Regions from separate parts of the Chitinophaga pendula genome, predicted to be linked through region 2. Evidence: riboswitches for the same ligand, from Rfam matches in the RefSeq annotation. Region 2 holds a riboswitch; the other holds the start of a gene.
What was found. Region 2 has a riboswitch for thiamine pyrophosphate ahead of thiS (sulfur carrier protein ThiS). Riboswitches for the same ligand answer to the same signal wherever they lie in the genome.
Positions count from the first base shown of each region.

Region 1: it holds a riboswitch for thiamine pyrophosphate, as region 2 does, so the genes downstream of both, KTO58_RS02195 (TonB-dependent receptor) here and thiS (sulfur carrier protein ThiS) in region 2, are expected to answer to the same signal.

Region 1 is NZ_CP077769.1:552,489-562,055, forward strand. Features, by position in the region: gene KTO58_RS02180 (M20 family metallo-hydrolase) at 1-956, shown strand, start outside; gene argH (argininosuccinate lyase) at 1,036-2,370, shown strand; gene KTO58_RS02190 (NmrA family NAD(P)-binding protein) at 2,635-3,474, shown strand; gene KTO58_RS02195 (TonB-dependent receptor) at 3,558-5,936, opposite strand; TPP riboswitch at 6,051-6,144, opposite strand; gene KTO58_RS02200 (single-stranded DNA-binding protein) at 6,325-6,732, shown strand; tRNA gene KTO58_RS02205 (tRNA-Met) at 6,849-6,920, shown strand; gene era (GTPase Era) at 7,077-7,943, shown strand; gene der (ribosome biogenesis GTPase Der) at 7,979-9,289, shown strand; gene KTO58_RS02220 (hypothetical protein) at 9,518-9,567, shown strand, end outside.
Region 2 is NZ_CP077769.1:6,526,068-6,535,634, forward strand. Features, by position in the region: gene thiH (2-iminoacetate synthase ThiH) at 1-337, opposite strand, end outside; gene KTO58_RS24485 (thiazole synthase) at 348-1,118, opposite strand; gene KTO58_RS24490 (thiamine phosphate synthase) at 1,148-1,777, opposite strand; gene KTO58_RS24495 (hydroxymethylpyrimidine/phosphomethylpyrimidine kinase) at 1,774-2,526, opposite strand; gene KTO58_RS24500 (thiamine phosphate synthase) at 2,499-3,113, opposite strand; gene thiC (phosphomethylpyrimidine synthase ThiC) at 3,113-4,975, opposite strand; gene thiS (sulfur carrier protein ThiS) at 5,163-5,366, opposite strand; TPP riboswitch at 5,421-5,528, opposite strand; gene KTO58_RS24515 (lipocalin-like domain-containing protein) at 5,665-6,159, shown strand; gene KTO58_RS24520 (DUF308 domain-containing protein) at 6,197-6,451, opposite strand; gene KTO58_RS24525 (sterol desaturase family protein) at 6,576-7,415, opposite strand; gene dnaN (DNA polymerase III subunit beta) at 7,785-8,903, opposite strand; gene KTO58_RS24535 (pyridoxal phosphate-dependent aminotransferase) at 9,498-9,567, shown strand, end outside.

The DNA.
Region 1 (9,567 bases), 1.7 Mb from region 2:
TCCTGGATCAACGCAACATCCCGCACCAACGCCAGGGCAACAATATCTGGGCGAAGAACAAACACTTCGACAGCAACAAACCTACTATACTATTCAACTCCCACCACGACACCGTAAAGCCTAATCCGCAATATACACGCGATCCGTTCAGCCCCGATATCGTAGAAGACAAACTCTACGGCCTGGGCAGCAACGACGCCGGTGGCTGCCTCGTCAGCCTCATCGCCACCTTCCTGCACTTCTACGAAAAACAGAACCTCCGGTATAATATCATGCTCTCCGCTACCGCAGAAGAAGAAATCAGCGGCAACAATGGCGTAGAAAGTATCCTCTCTCAACTGCCTCCCATCGAATTCGCCATCGTAGGAGAACCTACACTCACCCAGCTGGCAGTAGCAGAAAAAGGACTCATGGTACTCGACTGCGTCAGCTATGGCAAAGCCGGACATGCCGCCAGGGAAGAAGGAGAGAACGCCATCTACAAAGCCCTCGCCGATATCTCCTGGTTCCGCCAGTACCGGTTTCCTAAAATATCAGAAACACTGGGGGCCGTAAAGATGAGCGTCACCGTTATCAATACCTCCAACAAAGCACATAACGTCGTACCGGCAGAATGCTCCTTCGTTGTCGATGTAAGGGTAACGGATATGTATACACTCGAAGAAGTGCTCGATATCATCCGTAGCTACGTAAGCTGCGAAGTAAAACCTCGCTCCATGCGTATGCGCCCCTCCGGTATCTCCCGCGAACATCCGTTCGTACAGGCTGGTATCGCATTGGGCAAAACCTGCTACGGATCACCCACCACCTCCGACCAGGCGCTCATACCCGCCACCTCCGTGAAGATGGGCCCCGGCGATTCCGCCCGCTCACATACCGCAGATGAATTCATCTACGTACACGAGATACGCGATGGCATAGATAGCTATATCCGCTTGCTGGAGAAAATGATCTGATAGAAAGAAAAGCCTGACCGTATGAAACATACACAGGCACTGAGTTAGAATAAAGTGTTATAAACTAATAAGCGCTGTTATGAAGTTATGGCAGAAAGATAAAACGGCACTCGCCGCGGTAGAACAGTTTACCGTCGGTAAAGATCGTGAAATGGACCTTTTCCTGGCGCCGTTCGATGTACAGGGCTCCCTCGCACATATACAGATGCTGCAAAGCATCGGCCTGCTGGAAGCAGCAGAACTGAAAGTACTGCAACAGGAACTGAAACAGATCTACAAAGAGATCGCTACCGGCAACTTCACCCTCGAAGAGGGCGTGGAAGACATCCACTCCCAGGTAGAACTGCTCCTCACCCGCCGCCTCGGCGAAGTAGGTAAAAAGATCCATAGCGGCCGCTCCCGCAATGACCAGGTATTGGTAGACATCCGCCTCTACCTCCGGCACGAGCTCGAACAGATCGTGAAAGAAGTAAAACAACTGTTCGACCTCCTCCAACGTCAGAGCGAAACCTATAAAGAACACCTCCTGCCTGGATATACCCACCTGCAGATCGCCATGCCTTCCTCTTTCGGACTCTGGCTGGGCGCCTATGCAGAAAGCCTGGCCGATGACCTGCTCATACTGCAGGGGGCCTATAACGTGGTCAACAAAAACCCACTGGGCTCCGCCGCCGGATATGGCTCCTCATTTCCGCTCAACCGCGAAATGACCACCCAACTCCTGGGATTTAGCTCACTCAACTACAACGTGGTATACGCACAGATGGGCCGCGGTAAATCAGAAAAGATCGTCGCCTTCGCACTCGCCGGCATCGGCGCTACCCTCGCGAAAATGGCCATGGACGCATGCCTGTTCATGAACCAGAACTTCGGCTTCATCAGCTTCCCCGACGAACTCACCACCGGCTCCAGCATCATGCCGCACAAAAAGAACCCGGATGTTTGGGAACTTATCCGCTCTCATGGCAACAAACTACAGGCCTTGCCCAATGAGATCGCCATGATGATCACCAACCTCCCCAGCGGCTACCATCGCGACCTCCAACTGCTGAAAGAAAATCTCTTCCCGGCTTTCGGTACCCTCAAAGATTGTATCCGAATGGCCAGCCTCATGCTGGAAAACGTACAGGTTAAAAAAAATATCCTCAACGACGAAAAATATCAATACCTCTTCAGCGTCGAAGTCGTAAACAAACTGGTGCTCGAAGGAATGCCCTTCCGCGAAGCCTATAAAAAAGTAGGCCTGGACATCGAACAAGGTACCTACGCACCCGAAAAGACCGTACATCACACACACGAAGGCAGCATCGGCAACCTCTGTACCACGCAGATAGCCGCCATGATGGACGAAGTGCTCAATGGATTCCCCTTCACACACGTACATACCGCTATCAATCAACTGCTGGCCGAATAGCAGCCAGATAAATACAGGGGATCCCTCCGGCTCATCATACCCGGAGGGATCTTTTTCCCAAAAAAACCCTAAAAAAATTGGCGCTATAATTGAATTGCCCTTATCTTTGTACTGTAATAATTAAAAGTACAGTTAAGGGCACGCACCTCGCTAAAAAAAATAACCCACTATCCATTGGTTAATTTTTAACGCATTCATTTTCAATGAATAACTGTACCTGGAAGTATAACTGTAATATTTTTGATAACAATTAAATTGACACACATGTCCTCCACTGTATTAGTTTTTGGTGCCACCGGCACCTCCGGTCGCGAAGTAGTAAAACAACTGGCTGGTAAAGACGTGAACGTAAAAGCTGCCACCCGCTATCCCGAAAATTATAACGCCCCCGCACCGAATGTACACCCCGTAAAACTCGTGCAGGAAGATCCCGCTACCTTCAGCACCGCGCTCGAAGGAGTAGACAAAGCCTTTGTTGCAGCCATTCCCACAGATCCCGCCGCTTTCGAAAAACTATCCGCTTTCATCGATGCCGCCAAAGCAGCTGGTGTAAGACACATCGTATTCCTTTCCGCCATCGGCGTGGAACACAACGACGAGCTGACCCTACGTAAAGTAGAGCTGCACCTCCAGAAATCTGGTATCGCATTCGATATCCTGCGTCCCAACTTCTTCATGGAAAATTTCTCTATAGGCGGATTCAGTGTCAACGAAACACACCAGATCACATTGCCCGCCGCAGATTCCCTCACCAGCTTTATCTCTACCGAAGATATCGCCCGTGTAGCCGCTCACTTCCTGCTGGGCCAACCGGGTAATGATGGATACACACTCACCGGTCCTGAAGCACTGGATCACCACCAGGTCGCTGCACTGATCAGTGAGGCAAACGGACAACAGGTGAAATATGTTCCGCTTACAGAAGAGGAGCATGCCGCAGCCCTGCGCGCAGCAGGAGTGCCCGAACCGTCTATCGCCTATATGGGCGCACTGTTCCAGGCTGTAAGAGCAGGATTCATGGCGCCGGTTACAGATGTGGTAAAACAAATCACCGGACAAGCACCAAAAGACTTTAAAACCTTCGCGGCAGCCACCTGGAAATAGATAAAAAGCAATCGGTCATCTGCTACCAGATGACCGATTGCAATGAGTATTTTTATGTAGGATCGGTTGTTAATAAGAATGCATTAAAAGGACAGGTTGACGCCTGCCATGAAATTAATGCCTGCCATAGGGAAATAGTAATTGCTATATTTCACTGTTCCATTTTTTATACTGGTATAAGTGGCGCCATTAGGCGCATATTTGCGGTCCGTGAAGTTATTCACTGCCACGAGTACCCCCAGCTCCTTAAACAGGCGTTGTGGCACCGTATAACGCACCCGCAGGTCATTCACATAGTAAGCATCCAGGCTGCCCTGTACATTGCTGCTGTTGTTCATATACTGGCGACTTACATACTTGCCGGCCAGGTCTATGAACAGCTGCTGTAAAGGCTGAAAACTCAATGTATGCCCGGCTACCACGTTAGGAGAGAAGGCAATATCCGTATTGTCGTAATGACGCGTCTCCTCCAGCTCTGTGTCCTCATTGGAATAGTAGGCCGTATAGTCCCTGATCTTATTCTGACTCAACGCCGCATTTACCGACAGGGTAAACCAGGGCGTCAATACCGCACTACCTTGCACCTCTATACCCAGCCGGTAACTATTGGGAATATTGATCCTCGTATAGGCGCCTACGTCATTCAGCTTACCTGTCTGCACCAGCTGGTTCTTATAACGCATATAATACACATTGGCTTGCAATGATATTTTATCCCCGCGCAGCGAATAACCGGCTTCCACATTGTGTAAGGTTTCATGTGTAGGACGTAGCTTTACACCAGCTTCAAAATCATCCCGGTTAGGCTCTTTATTACCCACTGCATAAGAAGCATACAACTGCTGCCGTTCGTTCAGGTAATAGTAAACACCAACCTTCGGATTGAAGAAGTTGTAGTTGTTCTTTTGGAAAAGAGTAGGGTTCTTCCGGAATCCTCCCAAGTCATAATGCACCCTTCTGTATTGCAGATCGGTGAACAGACGTAATGCTTCCGTGATCTTAAATTCTCCCTTCCAGTAAATGTTGAAGTCCGTCTTCAGCGCATCAAGATCATACCAACGGTGGTCTTTATCGATCGCATACTGCGCCCAGATGATCTTCCCATAGTGATTGCCTTCGTACTTGTTCCAACCACCGCCCAGGCTCCAGTTCAGTACCTTGCCGGTACTGTTGATAGAAAAGATACCGCCATAAAAATGGTTGTCCAGCCATAGTTGTCTCACCAGGTCCGTCGTTTTGATCGTATCATTGTTGATCACCGGATTAGTTAACCCATAGTCAGTGAAAGCCTGCTTGGCTTGATATTGTTCGAAGTAGCCCTTACCGCGGGTGTAGTGCAACGCTACGTTGAAATTTAAATGAGTATTGATCTCCTGATTCAGGAACAGCTGATAATGATCCTGCTGATAGTTGTCTGTTTCATTATCGTATGGAGTGCCCGGCTTATCTGTACCAGCTGAGTTATACGTACGGTGTGTCTTCAAAGAGTCCTGTGGTACACCATTCCATGCCTGGTAGGTCTTCTCCTTGCCGGAAAAGACATTCAGGCGGATTGCTGTCTTCTTACTGATATAGGCAGCAGAAGTATAAAAGGATTTCAGGTCCGATCCTGCACGGTCAATATACCCGTCAGAAGATATCTTGGAGAGCCGCGCATCAAAAGTGAAATGATCGTTGATAAGCCCGCTACCAGCTTTTACCGTATGTTTCCAGGAGTTGAAGGAGCCATAGCTGTTACTCAATTCAGCATAAGCCTTGTCACGGAATTCATTGGTACTCAGGTTCAGCGAAGCGCCAAAGGCGCCGGCGCCGTTGGTAGAAGTGCCCACCCCCCGTTGCAGTTGCACACTGCTCACAGAAGAGGCAAAGTCAGGCATGTTCACAAAGAAAGCACCTTGCGATTCCGCATCGTTAATAGGAATACCGTTCACCGTAATATTTACCCTTGTAATATCCGAACCACGTACCCGCATATTGGTATACCCCACGCCATTACCGGCATCTGAATTGGACACGACTCCCGGCAGCTGGTTCAGCAGTATCGGAAGATCCTGTCCCAGGTTCTGTTTTTTGATATCTTCCTTATCCAGGGTAGTACTGGTAAATGGCGCATTTTTGCCGGCTCGCAGACTGCTGATCTCTACCGGCTTCACAAACAAACCGGTTTCTTCCAGCACGATATCCTGCGTCTGACTACTGCCCTGGATGGTCACCGAAACGCTATAGGTCCGGAATCCCAGGTAAGACGCTTGCAGCCTATAAACACCGTTGCGGGGTACCTGTATCCGGTAGTGCCCTTTACCGTCTGTATGAGCACCGCCTGAAGTGTTGCCGGTGACAATCACCGCTACGCCGGGCAGCGGCTGCCCCCTCTTTTTGTCAGTAACCGTACCGGAGATAAATGTCTGCGCATGTAGCACACCTGCTACAAATAAAAGCGCAATAAGCATGAAATGTTTCATGTACGTAAAGCATCCTTTTCACGACCCGCCGTGCTCCGTTCAGTCACAATCACAAGTATTGCATAGGCAGAGACAGGCATTGAGCCGTACAATTAAAAAATAAAAACGGTAAGGAAACGGATCGCTTACCTTTCCTAACCAGCATTACCTGGCCAGGTTCAACGGGTCTGATCTCAGCCTGATTAGTAAGGCACCCCGAGGTGAAACCGGCTCTAGCGTATGAAATAGTAAGTACGCCGGTCTCCGGTACAAAGTTATAACCCCACAGCTTAAAAACGAGAATTTATTTTTTACTGTTTCCGATTTACAGTAAATTAGAATACTTACGCTCCAATCATCATTCTCTCTTTGGTTTCATTTATTTGTTAACATCTAAACACTTCTTCTGATGATTAAACTACAGGTAATCGGTCACCTGGGCAGAAATGCTGTACAGAGAGAGGCCAACGGAAAATCTGTATTAGGCTTTAGCGTAGCACACACAGAAAAATTCAGGAACCAGCAAGGTGTACAACAAGAACGTACCACCTGGATAGACTGCTCCCTCTGGGAACGGGATAACCTGGCGCCATATCTCACACAGGGCACACAAGTATTCGTAGAAGGAACGCCTACACTCGACACTTATGTCAGTAATACAACAAATGAGAAAGTACCCGTACTAAGATTACGCGTCACCAATATTCAGTTGTTAGGCAGTAGGAGAGAAGATGCTCAACGCACAGACAATGCCACGCAAAGCGGTGCCACGCAAGCCTTTTCAGACGATCAGCCCACAGATGATCTGCCGTTCTGATCTGTAAAATAAACAGCGCTGGTATCGGCGATACCAGCGCTGTTTGAATTTTTTTTAAGTTTTTTTGAAAAAATATTTGGCAGATGTTAAATCGCGCCTTACATTTGCACCCACATTGCGAGGTAGAGCAGAGGTAGCTCGTCGGGCTCATAACCCGAAGGTCAGGGGTTCGAATCCTCTCCTCGCTACTAAAAAAGTTAAAAAGAGCCGAAGTAATTCGGCTTTTTTTATTTGCGGCCACTGCCCAGAAAAGAAGCACTACTTGGCTATCGCCGCATCAAAAAAGCAATTTTGCCTAATTTAAAAAGTAGTGCCGGCCCGCTTAAAGGCCACTGTTGAATGTAATGCACAAAGCTGGATTTGTAAATATTTTCGGGAAGCCAAATGCTGGTAAAAGTACTCTGCTCAATGCTTTGATCGGGGAAAAACTGGCTATCATATCTCCTAAAGTACAAACTACCCGCCACCGCATTACCGCAGTACTGACAGAGCCGGACTATCAGATCGTTTTTTCCGATACCCCGGGTATCATAGACCCACGGTATAGACTGCACGAAAAAATGATGGGCGCCGTAAAGTCCGCCCTCGAAGATGCAGACGTCGCTTTACTCATCATGGATGCCAAAGATGACGTAGCTGCCAATCTCGAACTGTTCGACTCCCTGCGCCTGAAAGTGCCTTGCCTGCTACTGATCAACAAAACCGACCTGCTCAAAAAAGAACAGCTGGAAGAAGTAGTAGCCAAATGCAAAGCCTGGGGCAAAGCAGAAGTCATCACCCTCTCCGCTCTTAAGCAGGAAGGCATCAAAGAGCTGCTCGCAGCCATCCTGGCACACCTGCCGGAAAGCGAAGCCTTCTACCCGGAAGACACCCTCACCGATCGCTCCACAAGATTTTTTGTAGCCGAGATGATCCGTGAAAAAATCTTCCACCTGTTTGAAGAAGAGATCCCTTATCATACCGCCGTAATCGTAAGCCAGTTCCAGGAAAAACAAACCCTGGTCAAGATCACGGCCGAGATCATTGTCACCCGTGAAACACAAAAGGCAATCATCATCGGAGAAAAAGGGAAATCGATACGCGAGATCGGTACACTGGCCAGACAAGACATCGAAAAGTTCCTGGACCAGAAAGTCTTTCTCGAACTCTTCGTCAAAGTACGTGGCAAATGGAGAGATAACGATCTCTACCTGAGAGAATACGGGTATTAATTTTTTATAGCTAATTCAAATAAAAAGTAAATCATATGGGATTTACAGTAGCGATCGTCGGTCGCCCTAACGTTGGTAAGTCTACTTTGTTCAACCGCCTGCTTGAACAGCGGAAAGCCATTGTAGATGACGTCAGCGGCGTAACACGCGACCGGCAGTATGGTGTTGCAGACTGGAATGGAAAAACATTCAACGTAATTGATACAGGTGGATTCGTCGCCAACAGCGATGACGTCTTCGAACGCGAGATCCGCAAACAGGTGAAGATCGCTATGGAAGAAGCCAATGTGCTCATCTTCATGTGCGATGTGGCCACCGGCATCACCGACCTCGATGCCGATGTAGCCGATCTGTTGCGCCGCTCGGCCAAACCCGTATTCCTCGTCGTGAATAAAGTGGATAATGCGCAACGACAGCTCGAAGCGACCGAATTCTACAGCCTCGGATTCGAACATGTATTCTTCCTCTCCTCCATGAGCGGCAGCGGTACCGGCGAATTGCTGGACGAAGTAGCAGCCCTCATCACAGACGATCAACTCGTCGAAGCATCAGAAGAAGAACTGCCCAAAATCGCCATCATCGGCCAGCCTAATACCGGTAAATCCTCCTTGCTCAACGCACTGGTAGGTGAGGAGCGGAACATTGTATCCGATATCGCCGGCACCACCCGCGATACCATCCACACCCGTTATAAACTGTTCCAGAAAGACTTCGTACTCATAGATACCGCCGGTATACGCCGTAAGACAAAAGTAAACGAAGACCTGGAATTCTACTCCGTCATCCGCGCCATCAAAGCAATGGATGAAGCCGACGTATGTATCCTCATGCTCGATGCCGAAAAAGGAATCACCGCTCAGGATCTTAGCATCTTCAGCCTTGCCTCCCGCAAAGGAAAAGGAATGGTCGTTGTAGTCAACAAATGGGACCTGATAGAAAAAGAAACCAATACCGCCCGCGATTACGAAAAAATACTTAAAGAACGACTCGCTCCCTTCACCGACGTACCTATCATCTTCACATCCGTAACGGAGAAACAACGTATCTTCAAAGCAATAGAAGAAGCATTACGCGTATACGACAACAGACAACGTAAAATACAGACCTCCAAATTGAACGAGGTGATGCTGAAAGCTATCGAAGCATTCCACCCACCCGTAGTAAGAGGTACTCCCATCCGTATCAAGTACGTTACGCAACTGCCAACCCGTACACCGGCCTTCGCTTTCTTCGCCAACCTGCCGGACGATATCAAACAACCGTATAAAAACTACCTGGAAAACCAGCTCAGAACCCACTTCGACTTTGAGGGCGTTCCGTTAAAGCTGTTCTTCCGTAAGAAATAAAACCGGGTTTATCCCCACTTCCCGCCCAGTATTTTACTTGTCAAAGTACAATACTGGGCTTTTTAATACCCCTTCCCCTGATTCTCATTGCTGTGTTTTATTAATAAATGCTTGATAAATAGCACCTTAATAACTCATCTATAATCCCTTTACTATATTTAAATATTATATAGTATTTGAAAATATTTGTATAAATTTGCGCCGATCTTATCAAAAACAATCAAACAAATGAAAAAAGTATTTCTGTTTGCCATCGCTGCTGGTATGTTCTTCGTAGC
Region 2 (9,567 bases):
CTTCCCGCAGGATCTCCCCATCATCGAGCGTCTTCCGCTGCAAATGATTGTCCAGGCTGAAACCGCAATAAGTACAAATGTTCTGGCACTCATTCGAGAGATACAAGGGAATATACAACTGCATAGTATTGCCAAACCGCTGCCGCGTAAGCCGTTGGCTTAGCGCAGCCATCTGCCCCAGGTAAGGCACCGCCGCCGGTGATAGCAAAGCCGCAAAATCATCTAAGGTGACCGTCGACGCTCCCAACGCCCGTTCTACATCCGCAGCCGTTTTTTGATAGATAGCAGCAGAAACATCCGCCCAGTTATATGCCTGAAATACGTCTTTAAAACTCATAATTGATAAGTTACAGGTCAAGAAATGCAAGCAAAGGACTGGAACCTACCGCCTGATGACTACTACTACCCAGCCCGGCTTCAAATGCCTCCCTGCCTGCTGTTACCGCCTGCGCAAAAGCCTGGGCCATACGCACCGGCTCCCGCGCTACCGCAATGGCCGTATTGACCAGCACCGCATCAGCTCCCAACTCCATCGCTTTCGCAGCATCAGAAGGGCTGCCTATACCGGCATCCACAACTACCGGCACCTGGCTCTGCTCTATGATAATAGATAGAAAATCGATCGTTCGTAACCCCTTATTACTACCTATCGGAGAGCCCAACGGCATCACCGCGGCCGCACCTACCTCCTCCAGCCGCTTGCAAAGCACCGGGTCCGCATGTATATATGGTAACACCACAAACCCTTGCTTCACCAGCTCCTCCGCAGCCTTCAATGTCTCTATAGGGTCGGGCAATAAATACTTGGGGTCCGGATGTATCTCCAGTTTGATCCAGTTAGTACCCAGCGCTTCCCGCGCCAGCTGCGCCGCAAATACCGCCTCCGCCGCCGTACGGGCGCCGGAAGTGTTGGGCAATAAATCCCAGTTATCCTGATGTAAGTGTTGTAAAAGAGGGTCTGATTGATGTTGAAGATCCACCCGCTTCAAAGCAACCGTTACCAGCTCAGTACCCGATGCCCGTAATGCCGCTTCCATAACAGCAGGAGAAGAAAACTTCCCCGTACCGGTGAAAAGGCGGGAGTGAAAAGTCTTCCCTGCAATAATGAGTGATGTCATATACCGTCTGATTAGAAGATGAATAAAAATTAGTATCGCGCCAGCGTACCCTGCAACATGCTCAGCAAGGAGGCTTTGTCAGCAGCATGTGTAATAAGCCCGCTGACAGCCACACCGTGTACACCAGTGTCCAGCAACGCAGGAATATCTTCCTGTAGGATACCTCCGATGGCGATGACAGGAATATTAATGTGACGCGCACGCAACGCTTCCATAAGATGCATGTAACCCTCCAATCCCAATATGGGACTGAGTTTTTGCTTAGTCGTCGTAAATCGGTAAGGTCCCACACCCACATAGTCGGCGCCATGAGTAACATGCTGTAATATGTCATCAAGTGTATTGGCCGTACCGCCTACGATCAGGTAATCCCCCACTATAGCGCGTGCCTCCGCTACTGTCATATCCTCCTTCCCCACATGCACGCCGTCCGCACCTGCTGCCAACGCTACCTGCGGATGATCATTAATAATAAGCACCGCACCGTATTGCTGACAGATAGCCTTGGCCGCAATCGCCTGCGCTAGTATAATGTCTTCAGGTGCGTCTTTAATACGTAACTGTATCCAACGGCATCCTGCTACGCAAGCCTCCCGTATGTTCTCCAGGTGAGTGTGTGTCGCTGTTGCCTGGGATATGTAATGCAATGAGTCGATCATATGTAGTGATAACCGGTTAAGGATGGATGACTGGATAAAAATTGAGCAGTATGCCGCTTGCCTTCAAGGCAAGCCGCTGCTAAAGGAACACCATGTACCAGCTGCGCAGTGATGGCAGCAGAAAGCACACAGCCGGACCCGTGTTTAGGATAGACCTTTTCCGCAGCTGGCGCAAATTCAACCACGCCGGAACGCTGGTATAAGGTATCCCAGCCTGGCTGCAACGGCCGGTGACCTCCTTTCAGTAATACCGCACAGTATTGCGATAAATAAGTGGCGGCCGCCTCCCCCGTCGCCTCCCCGGACAATAACATCGCTTCGTGATAGTTAGGCGTCAGCAGGTAAAGTAGTGGTAATATCGACTGCCATGTCTGCATTACCTCCCGGTGATGAAAGGTATAACCGGCAGATGCACTCAGCACCGGATCCAGTATTACGCGTATACCGGGCGAAAGGGTATGTAAGGTCTCCAGCAGTTGCTGTAAAACAATTGCATTCTCCACTAATCCGATCTTGCAATACGACACCGCATAGCTGGATAATAAGGGCTGCAACTGCGCAAGAATCTGCTCCACCGGTACCCACTGCACCCCATAAAAATGATCCGCCGTCTGCATGGTCAATGCCGTACAAACACCTAGCCCACACAATCGCTGCATCTCGAACGTTTTAATGTCCGCAAGCAATCCGGCCCCGCCACTGGGGTCCAGCCCCGCCAGGCTTAATACGTATGGTCTTTGTTGTTCCATTGCTGATGAATAGCTGTAAATACCGTTACCGCCTGCTCCGGCTGTCGCCAGAGCGCGCCCATTAACGCAATACCGTCAAATCGCATGCGTCGGGCTGCCGCAACAGTGTGGATGTCAATACCTCCCAGTGCCAGTACCTGCCTGCCTGCAGGCGTACGCGGTAGTTGCCAGTCTCCGGATAAAGAGCCCTTATATCCCGGCTTGGAGATACTGTCAAATACTGGACTTAACAATACCTGCTGCCACTCATTCGGCAGCGTATCCAACAGGCCCGGCGCATGTACGCCGGTGCTGAGCAGCAATCCCTGCGCACGCAATGTTTGTAACGCCGCTGCCGGTAATGATGCCCGCAGCTGCTCACTGCAATGCAGGCCGCCAAGCCCTGTACGGATACAGAGCTCCGGATAACCGGATAGCAATATCATGGGATAATATGCGGGTGGCAACTGCCCCAGCAATTGCTCATATGCCTGTTGAGTCCACCCGGGCTTTCGCAGCAATACACGGTCTGCACCTGCTGCCAGCATTGCTTGCAGCAGGTCCGCTTCTCCGGGTATGGGCGTAGTATGTGAAATGACGAGTATCATTAAGAATAGATCTGCGCACCTTGCGTTCTGAACGCCTGAGACTGCTCCTCCATGCCAGCTTCAATAGCTTCCGTAGTAGCTAAGCCTTTTTCCGCTGCATAGTTTCGCACCTCCTGTGTGATCTTCATCGAACAGAAATGCGGACCGCACATCGAACAGAAGTGTGCAATCTTGGCGCCTTCAGCAGGCAATGTCGCATCGTGATAGGATCGAGCGGTCTCCGGGTCCAGCGAAAGATTGAACTGATCTTCCCAACGGAACTCAAAACGGGCCTTACTCAGCGCATTGTCCCTATGCTGCGCTCCGGGATGCCCCTTCGCCAGGTCAGCAGCATGAGCCGCTATCTTGTATGTAATAACCCCTTGTCTTACATCCTCTTTGTTAGGCAATCCAAGATGTTCCTTCGGCGTTACATAACATAACATCGCCGTACCAAACCATCCTATCATAGCTGCACCAATAGCCGAGGTGATATGATCATAACCAGGAGCAATATCCGTTGTTAAGGGCCCCAAAGTGTAGAACGGTGCTTCATGACAATGCTGTAACTGCTTGTCCATGTTCTCTTTGATCAGCTGCATCGGTACGTGTCCCGGACCTTCTATCATCACCTGTACATCATGCTTCCAGGCTATCTTAGTCAATTCTCCCAGCGTCTCCAGTTCGGCAAACTGTGCCGCGTCATTAGCATCCGCAATACTGCCTGGCCTTAATCCGTCACCCAGGGAGAATGAAACATCATAAGCCTTCATGATCTCGCATATCTCCTCAAAGTGAGTATACAGGAAGTTCTCCTTATGATGTGCCAGACACCACTTCGCCATAATGGAACCACCACGGGATACAATGCCGGTTACACGTTTCGCAGTAAGCGGTATATAGCGTAATAATACACCGGCATGTATCGTAAAGTAGTCAACGCCTTGTTCTGCTTGTTCTATCAGCGTATCCCTGAAGATCTCCCAAGTTAACGCTTCCGCTTTGCCATTCACCTTTTCCAACGCCTGGTAAATAGGTACCGTGCCAATAGGTACAGGCGAATTACGGATGATCCACTCGCGCGTCTCATGTATGTTCTTCCCCGTGCTGAGATCCATGATGGTATCAGTACCCCAGCGACAGGCCCATACCGCCTTTTCCACTTCTTCCTCTATGCTGGAAGTAACCGCAGAATTCCCAATGTTGGCATTGATCTTCACCAGGAAATTACGTCCTATGATCATAGGCTCCAGTTCAGGATGGTTGATGTTGGCGGGTATAATAGCACGGCCGGCAGCCACTTCCTGCCGCACAAATTCCGGCGTAATGAACTGTTGGGGGGTATTCGCTCCAAAGCTATGCCCCTGGTGCTGTTCCCACTGTGCATTGTTGGCTTCCCAATACTTTTCTGCACATTGGTTTTCACGGATCGCAATATATTCCATCTCAGGAGTGATGATCCCTTGCTTGGCATAATGAAGTTGTGTTACATTCGCTCCCCCCTTTGCCTTCCTGGGCATATGCAAATGATGGAACCGTAGCGTCTCCAGCTTTTCATCTGCAAGTCGCTCTTTACTATAAGCAGCAGAAAAAGCAGACAGCTCCTCCGTATCATTCCGCTGTGCAATCCAAGGAGTCCGGAGCCGTTGTAAGCCCTGCCTTACATCAATAGCAACCGCCGGATCAGTAAATGGACCACTGGTGTCATACACTACAACCGGTGGGTTGTCTTGTATATCATCGTTTTTTCCATTATTACGGGTAGGGCTTAACGTAATACGGCGCATCGGCACACGGATATCGTGTAGCTCGCCGGCGACATAGATCTTTTCAGATGCAGGAAAAGGTGCGCGACTGATCATTTTCTCAGTGGTAGTGTGCATGGTAAGTCGTTTAATGGTCTGTTTTGCAATAAGATGCTGTAAATGGAATGTAAGGACCGCAACACAGACAGTACCGGCCACCGAGACAGGTAATAACGGATCCCCGTGCAGTAGGCACAACGGTAGCCATTACCATACCCGCCAGGGCTGGACTTCCAATGTTAACAGTATACGTAAGGCGTTATACTCATCCGCCTTGTGTAGCGCGGATGATGGTAATATTGTCCGAATGAGACAACGATACCTGTCCCCAGGTGACCCTGGGCACTACCTCATTGTTGACCGCGACGGCAATGCCTTTTTCTGATGGGAGCTGAATAAACTGTAACAGTGCAGCAACGGTAGTTCCTGGCTGCACCGCATAAAGTTTATTGTTTACATGTACTTCCATAATACTGGAATTAAAAGGTGAACAATAAACTTTAAGGATGTGTAATAAAGATGAGAAGGTTCAGTTACTTTTCCCTACGGCAGTATGAACTGCTTCAGGTACTGAGGGTATCATCTCAGCTTCCCGCCTGACTGTAGGCAGGAAACACCCCTAAAGTGAACCGTAAAGGTAGGAAACCAATAAGCAAATATCAAATAACAATTACCCGGTCACGATCAGACCGTTGCGGACAATACCGCTATTCCATCGTAACACTCAAAAATCTATTATATTTACAGCGGTCACATTGCATGCACCAATGGTTAATAACAAACATCTATACTATATCGCCTTCCTCTTCCTGGCTGCCTGTCAGTCTAAGACCGGTCCGGAATCCACGGATGTCACAGATAGCAGCCTGCTTAAAGTGCCTGATACCAGTACCGTAACCGTTATAGACACCAGCATCTTGCCATTGGATACCATTACCTACGACCCCACACAGTTAGTAGGTACCTGGATGCAACCCGTACCCGGACTGGAGAAAGAACGCCAGGGGTTCCGCCTTAATAAAGATGGCAGCATGAGATCCATTAATACCTACACCCTTGTGTATGAAAAATGGCAGCTCGCGCACGACACATTACTGTTGTGGAACCACGCAGAAGGTGTAAAAGATACCGCCCATATCATAGATACCACCATTGTCAAAGCACTAACAGATTCTTCCCTTACCCTCTACCCTACAAAAGCCGCAGAAGGATACCTGGAACAATACGTTAAAGAGAAAGAGAAGAGTAAAAAACGGCCATGATCACGCCCTACACTTCCCTCCCCTTGATCAGGTCATGTCAATGATATAATTGCCACAATCCCACTATACAGGATACAATAGACATAAACAATCCTGCTGTGGCCAGCTGCATATCATCCGTACTCTTTCTTGCCAATACAAGGGATATAATGCCTACAAAAGCGGCGGCTCCGCCCAGCATCACAGAATAATGAGGTGTCGTCTTGGTAGCAAAGGCGAACACTGCGGCTAATATGCCCGCAATCAGGGATACGATACAAGCTACCTTGGATGTGGAGATGTGTGATTGCATGTTATTTATAGATTAAGGATTCAAATGCGTATACTGCTCCTCTCTCCTACAGTGCAACTTATCCGTCCGGTCATGGTGGTGTAATCGGGATGACAGTTTGCTTCAGCGATTTTTTTTGGTTGAATTATTTATACTCCTGCTTCGCCGTATCGTGCAATTGCAACGTGGGCACCTTCTCCCAGGGCACTTTCAACAGTGTGCCCACTTGTTCATAGCGTGTATCCTGGTACTCGTCCAGCCCATATTGAATGCTGGTAGTATCCGGCTTCTCCGTAAACGTACCGAACAAACGATCCCAGATAGAAAATATATTCGCATAATTGGAGTCCGTCTCAGCCTGATACCGGCTATGATGCACCTTATGCATATCCGGCGATACGATCACCCAGCTCAATGCCTTATCCACCCAGCCTGGCAACTTAATATTGGCATGAGAGAACTGTGCTACAAAAGCAGAGAGCGTTTGGTATAACATCACCATCCAGATAGGCACCCCGGCTACAATAATGGCCACAAACAATGCCACCACCCGGAACACACTCTCCACCGGGTGATGCCGCAACGCCGTCGTAGCGTCAATATGTTTATCAATATGATGGATCTTATGAAAATGCCACATCCATCCCACCTTGTGCTGGATCAGGTGCACCAGGTAAGCCCCGATGAGATCCAGTATCAATAATCCCAGCAATGCATGCAGCCAGATAGGCAACGGAAAGAGATAAAGTACGCCAAAATGAGTGCGGCTGGTCCAGTCCGATGCCAAAACGATCAGGAACGCAAACCCAAAATTCACCACAGCCGTCGTCAGTGTAAAGAAAAGATTCGAGCCCGCATGACGATAACGGTTAAAACGAAAACTAAAACGCGGAATAGCCCCCTCCAGCACCCACAGCACCACTAACCCGGCTACCAGGATAGCTGTACGATACCAGGAGGGAATATTTTCGAAAAATGTTTCCATAACCGTGTCTGATTATCTTAAACAATACGCTGGACTACGCCTTAACGTAGCAGCTGCTGAATCTGTTTCAAAATGCTCGTGGAGTAATATAATGTTTGGGCCTGTCGGGTACTGTCTGCTTTTTACTGCTTATTAATATTACTGTGCTGATCAATCAGCCTTGCTATTGGGTCTGTCCGGGCTTCTTTGCTATAAATTACGAAATCTCTGTGTAGAATACAAGCCTTCCACGAAGATGCCTGCAATTGATATGCTTATGTATGTTTATTAGTATTTATACGGTATTCGCCCACGCCTACACGCTGCAGTATAAAACAAAAAGGCCGTAAGCGATCGCTTACGGCCCGTATAAATTAAAGCAGTATACTGCTAGTTATTCAACATCAAAGGCATCACCAGCATCAGTAGGTCCTCGTTCTCCGTCTTCTCAGAAGGTCTTAAGATACCCGCTTTCGTAGGCGTGGACAGCTCGATACCGATCTCATCCCCTTCGGCAGCATGCAGCATCTCAATAAGGAACTTCGCGTTAAAGGCGATCTGCATATCATCACCATTATACTGGCAGCTCATCCGCTCATTACCCTCAAAAGAGAAATCCACATCCTGTGCAGACAACTGCAGCTCACTACCGGTAATGCTTAACGCCACCTGGTTAGTGCTCTTGTTCGCAAATACACTCACACGTTTCAACGCATTCTGGAAATCAGTTTTCACCAGCGTCAGGCGATATGGATTATCCTTGGGAATAACCACCTTGTAATCCGGGAAACGGGCATCTATCAACCGGCAGATCATAGACGCACCTTCATGTGATACAAAGAAGTGATTCTGGCTGTAAGCGATCCTTACATCCGTTTCGTTATCAGGCAATGCCGTCTTCAGCAGGTTCAACGGCTTCTTAGGCACGATGAACGTATCCGCCTGCGGGCACTGTACATCCGTTCTTACATATTTTACCAGGCGATGAGCATCCGTCGCTACAAAAGTAAGGTTGCTGGTGCTCAGCTCAAAATACACACCGGTCATAGAAGGACGAAGATCGTCACTGCTCACCGCAAATAATGTTTTATTAATAGCAGTCAGCAAGGAAGAAGACATCATATTGAAAGATGTCGTCTCATCCGCAGTCGGCTCCTTAGGGAAATTCTCCGGATTCTCTCCCATCACCTTATACTTTCCATTGTCTGAGGTGATCTCTACCGCAAAAGAGTTCGTGTCAATGTGAAAGGTTAACGGCTGATCAGGCAGGTTCTTTAAAGAATCCATCAGGATCTTCGCCGGAATGCAGATACGCCCGTTTTCTTTGGCCTCTACCTCCAGCTTTACCTTCATAACGGTTTCCAGGTCAGTAGCTACTACAGTCAGTTCATTCCTGTCTATCAGAAATAGGAAGTCCTCCAGTATAGGCAGTACAGTGTTGGAATTAATAACACCGCTGATCTGTTGCAATTGTTTTAATAAAGTAGAGGAAGAAACAATAAATTTCATCTGTGTTATGTGTTTTTTTTATATTCATTTGCCACCCTGCAATACCCACTTATCGGCTAAGATAGTAAAAAAGCAGGCCCGTATAAGGAAGCAAGTGTCAACAGCCACTTCTTACAAACAATACCCACCCGTATTAAAACTATTCAAAATAACCAGGAACATTACCCCGGGTTCGCGGCCCCCGGCGCCTGTCATCTCTTTTTAATCTGTATGGCTTGATGTAAAAAGTAATGTAAACAAAGATAGAAAGATTTGGCATTCCCCCTAATTTCAATGGTCTATATTGATCACTTAGTTATCCCCGCATTATCCCCGCACTTTTCACATTCTTTCCCTTCTCACTGAAATTATATTACATAGCTGAAAAGTATCATGTATTGCCTCCCTCATCAGTCGCCTCCCCCCACTCCCTCCCTTTTCTGCTGCGAGCACTTGCGGATATGCCCGTTTTTTGGACATTTCATTTTTGTTTTATTAAAGAATAGTGCTAGATATTGAATAATCTAAAAAGAATCCACCTTTTCTTTCAAATTATCTTCGGATCGGTTACTTTTGGCGCGAAAAAAATCTCTAAACAAATAAACTTGAATGGTTATGAAACTTTCTCATTTAGCCGAGACACTGATTGGTTCTGAAATTATTAAACTGGCCGGTGAAATAAAGG